One region of the Arthrobacter sp. Y3225116 genome, then DNA from elsewhere that is predicted to be linked to it. Evidence: riboswitches for the same ligand, from Rfam matches in the RefSeq annotation. Region 1 holds a riboswitch; the other holds the start of a gene.
What was found. Region 1 has a riboswitch for cyclic di-AMP ahead of AC5RV2_RS10715 (NlpC/P60 family protein). Riboswitches for the same ligand answer to the same signal wherever they lie in the genome.
Positions count from the first base shown of each region.

Region 2: it holds a riboswitch for cyclic di-AMP, as region 1 does, so the genes downstream of both, AC5RV2_RS04255 (M23 family metallopeptidase) here and AC5RV2_RS10715 (NlpC/P60 family protein) in region 1, are expected to answer to the same signal.

Region 1 covers NZ_JBNHGL010000103.1:950-3,142, reverse strand. Annotated here, with positions in the region: gene AC5RV2_RS10720 (NlpC/P60 family protein) at 1-310, shown strand, start outside; cyclic di-AMP (ydaO/yuaA leader) riboswitch at 820-988, shown strand; gene AC5RV2_RS10715 (NlpC/P60 family protein) at 993-1,787, shown strand; gene AC5RV2_RS10710 (HNH endonuclease) at 2,105-2,193, shown strand, end outside.
Region 2 covers NZ_JBNHGL010000022.1:7,924-10,116, reverse strand. Annotated here, with positions in the region: gene AC5RV2_RS04260 (aldo/keto reductase) at 1-184, shown strand, start outside; gene AC5RV2_RS04255 (M23 family metallopeptidase) at 266-1,219, opposite strand; cyclic di-AMP (ydaO/yuaA leader) riboswitch at 1,223-1,399, opposite strand; gene AC5RV2_RS04250 (GlcG/HbpS family heme-binding protein) at 1,875-2,193, opposite strand, start outside.

The DNA.
Region 1 (2,193 bases):
TGTTGCGGCCGCCTACGGACAGATCGGTGTCGCCCAGGACTGCACGGCCCTGGTCGAGAACGCCCTGCGCGCGGCAGGCTTCGCGGTGGGCGACCTGGCCCCGGCGCAGTTCTTTGCCTACGGCACCCAGGTGTCCACCCCGCAGCCCGGCGACATCATCTACTACGCCAACGGCGGCGCCGGCGTGGCCCACGTGGCCATCTACGTCGGCAACGGCCAGGCGGTCCACGGTGGGTGGGCGGGCTACAGCACCGTCCTGGGCAGCGCCTACATCGGCTCCGGCCCGGTCTTCATCCGCCCGGCAGGCTAAACCCTTCCTGTCACGGCCATCTCGCGGCGCGTCCTTCGGGGCGCGCTGCGGGCGTTAAAAATACGGTGCGCGGAGAACCTGCGCGGAGAACCTGCGCGCAACGACGGCGCGGCGCCACGCGCGGAAGACTTGCGCGGAAGACTTGCGCGGAGACGGCGCGGTGATGACGGCCCGGAGCCGCCCGCGGAAGACTTGCGCGAGAGCGGCCCGCGAAGACAGGTCCGGAGCGGCCCCGCAAAGACGGGCCCGGCGCCACGCGGAAGACCCGCGCGGAAACGGCGCCTGGAACGTCCGCACAGCCCCGAGACACAAGCGGCACGCTTCGTACCAGCCCCGCCCCGGAACCGCCCGGAAGCAGGGCTCCGAGGGCCTGTCGTAATCAAAACATCACCGCGCCGTGATCAGAATGTGACAATGCGTGATTGATCGTATACGCTCTAACGCGTGCCAGTTGCCAAACGGCTGGGACCTCCGGGTGGATTGCCGAGCTCTGCCACCGTCCGGAGTCCGTTCGCAAAAAACTTCGCGGGCAGAGGCGGGGGAACCAAATTCGGGCTCCGTACAGGAACCCTTGGGGTTAAGTCGTCAGCACTCTCAGGCATTGCCGGGGAGGGCTGCGGCCGGATGCACTCCCATCCGAACCCGACAGCTCACCTCGCAGGCATTGGGAGAGGCCTTTAACGTGTTCAATGACACCGCTACGGGGCGCCACCGCGCCGTTTCCGTCCGCACCAACCCGCTGGAGACGATTTCCAAAGCCGTCTCGTCCAATGCCGGATCCATGGGTCGCTCGGCAGCCGTGATCGCTGCCGCGTCCGGATTGGCCCTGACCGCCGCGGTTCCCGCGCAGTCAACCTCCATCGAACGCACCGCATCCACCGTGTCCGTTCCCAGCCGCGTGCAGGTGGACACCGTCCAGGCTTCGAGTGCCGTCGAGCTGACCTTCTCGCGTCCCGCCATCAAGTCCACTCCGGCCCCGGAGCCTGAGCCTGTTGTCGAAGCCGTGGCCGAAGAAGTGGCCCCGGTTGTCGAGGAGGTCGCAGACACCGCCCAGGGCGCTGTCCAGGCCGCCGCTCCCGCGGTCGAGGTCAAGGCAGCCGCCGCCGCTCCCGCGGCCAAGGCAGCGCCGGCCAAGGCCGAAGCTTCCGCCAGCGGCGTGGCTTCCACCCTCGTGTCCTCCGCGTACGGCCAGATCGGCATCTCGCAGGACTGCACCGCCATGGTGGAGAAGGCCCTGCGCGCCGCCGGCTTCTCGGTGGGCGACCTGGCACCCGCACAGTTCTTCAGCTACGGCACCCAGGTGTCCACCCCGCAGCCGGGCGATCTGCTCTACTACTCCGACGGCGGCGCAGGCGTTGCGCACATCGCCATCTACGTGGGCAACGGCCAGGCCATCCACGGCGGCTGGACCGGTTACACCACCGCACTGGCCAGCGCGGACGTCGGATCCGGCTACGTAGCCATCCGCGTCAACTAGGCAACAGCCTTCTCCGGTCCGCAGGGACCGTCCCGACGGCCCCGGTCCACGCCCAGCGCGTGCACCGGGGCCGTCGGCGTTTCTGGGCGGACAGACGCCTGGGCGGACCGGCCTGGCCAGGGCCCAAGGCGGGCCCCACGGGTGCCCCGCGCCTGCCGCCGGACCGCCGACGGCACCATTCTGACGGCCCACAGGCGGCGAAAAAGTTAGCGCGGAACGCACTCGCCGTCATACTCTTTGACTGTCAGTGCAGAAAATCCAGTCCCGGACCGGGATCTGAAGCACCGGTCGGGTTGGCCAGACCTAGAGGAATGTGCATGCGCACACTCGTTCTGAATGCTGGTTACGAGCCCCTGGCGGTTGTCACCTTCCGCCGGGCGCTGCTTCTTGTGCTCACCGGCAAAGC
Region 2 (2,193 bases), on a different contig from region 1:
GTCGCGCGGCATCTCCCTCACGACGACCGCGCTCGCCTGGCTGCTGACCAAGCCAGGCATTACCGCTCCGCTGGCCAGCGCCCGCACGCCCGAACAGCTGCCGGAGCTGATGGCCGCCACACATGTCGAGCTGACCGCCGACGAAGTTGCCGCGCTGGACCGAGCGTCGCAGCCCTTCGCCTGACCGGTTTTTAACGACGACGGCGATGCCCGCGTGGGCATCGCCGTCGTCGGTGGCGGAAGCTCCGCCGTCGTCGAGGGTGGGTCAGAGCCAGCCGGCCGGATCCACGAGCTGACCGTCCTTGACGACCTCGAAGTGCAGGTGGCAGCCGGTGGAGTTGCCGGTGGTGCCCAGCTGGCCGATGGCCTGGCCCTTGGCGACCTTCTGGCCCAGAGAAACGCCGATCGACTGCAGGTGGTTGTAGGTGGTCTTCAGCCCGCTGCCGTGCTGAACCACGATGCGGTTGCCGCCGCCGCCAACCTGCCAGCCGGCCTCGACGACCTTGCCGCCGTCGGCCGCATGGACAGGGGTGCCGCAGGCCATGGCGTAGTCAATACCGGTGTGCAGCTCGCCGGCAGCACCGGTGATCGGGTTCTGGCGGTAGCCGAAGCCGGAGGTCTGGTTCATGTTCGGGATCGGAGCGGCCAGCTTGCCGGTCGCAAAGCCGACGGTCTTCGCCTTGGCCGCGGCGGCCTTCTTGGCTGCGGCCGCAGCCTTCGCCTTCTTCTCCGCTGCAGCCTTTTTGGCGGCAGCTTCCTTCTTGGCCGCAGCTTCGGCCTTCGCCTTCTTCTCGGCCTCGGCCTTCTTGGCGGCCGCTGCCTTTTCGTCGGCCTGCTTCTTGTCGGCGGCCGCGGCGGCAACCTGGGCTTCCTCCTGGGCACCCTTGCTGGCTACCTTGGCCCGGTCAAACCCGAGTTCGGTCTCCTTGGCGGCCTGAATCTGCACGGGGCTTTGTTCCGAAGCGCGGTCGGAGCCGACGTCGGTAGTGCCGCCGGCCTGGGCCACCGGGACCACTGCCGCGGCCAGGATGCCGGCGGCAACGGCAGCCAGGCCGGTCTTGCGGGCGAGGGAGTAGGCCGCGGGGGATGCTTCCTTTTCGCGGCGGGCAGGGGAGCCCTCGCTGGAACGGGTGATCTTCGCCAGGGCGGAACGCGAGATCTTGGACAGGGAATTCGTGGGGGTGTCGGAACGGCGACGACCGCGCACAGGGTTGTTCACAGGGTTTCCTCTCTTGCGCCTGCGAAGTTAGCTGTCGGATTCGAGCGAGAGTTCACTCGGTCCTGCCGGCAGTCGGATTTCAGGGTTGGACTGTACCGGTGAGGACTTCACCCCGAGGTGCCCCCAAGCACCGTAAGTGGTTCCTCCGCCCCTGCCTTCGATCTAAAGCTCGATTCTTCCGGTCCGCTGGCAGGGTTAGACGGGCGGACCGGTGCCTACCTAGATAGATAGGAACAAATTCAAAATTACCGGAGCGACACGCGGCGTTACAAATTCGTTATCCGTGTTCCTTGTCACCAGAAGTGCGGCCTGGCAGCGATTTCTGACCCGTCCTGCCGGTGTTTGCGGGAGGCGCGGAGCCCCATGGCGCTCCCCGGCCGTGACCGATACCACGGCGCGCCGGAACTCCCTGTGGGCGTTCCGGCCGCTACCTCGCGCGCCTGGAAAATCTGCGCAGGCGGATCGTGGCGCAGAGTGCGGCAGCCGCGGATGCGCGAAGTGGTGACCGCAACAAGCAGTAGGAGGGGCGGGCGGGCCGATCCAGCCTAGGCCGAAAGTCCGGCGACGACGAGAGGGACGACACCCGCACAGCCGGTCGGCCGGTCCGGCACGCGGCGACGCCGGGGATCGGGCGCGCCCGCTGAAAAGCCCCAGGTTAGAGTGCCGCCGCTCCGGCCTCCGCCACAGACTGATCCTGCTCCCCGGAGCCGCCGCTGACGCCGATCGAACCGACCACCTGGCCGTCGCGGGAGAGCGGGATGCCGCCGGCGAAGATCATGATCCGGCCGTGGTTGCTGGCATGGATGCCGTAGAACTGGTTGCCCGGCTGCGAGTTGTCGCCCAGGTCCTTGGTCTGGATGTCGAACGCCCGCGAGGTGAAGGCCTTGTTGATCGAAATGTCGATGCTGCCCAGCCACGCCCCGTCCATCCGCACGTGCGAGACAAGGTTTCCGCCGGCATCGGCCACGGCGATG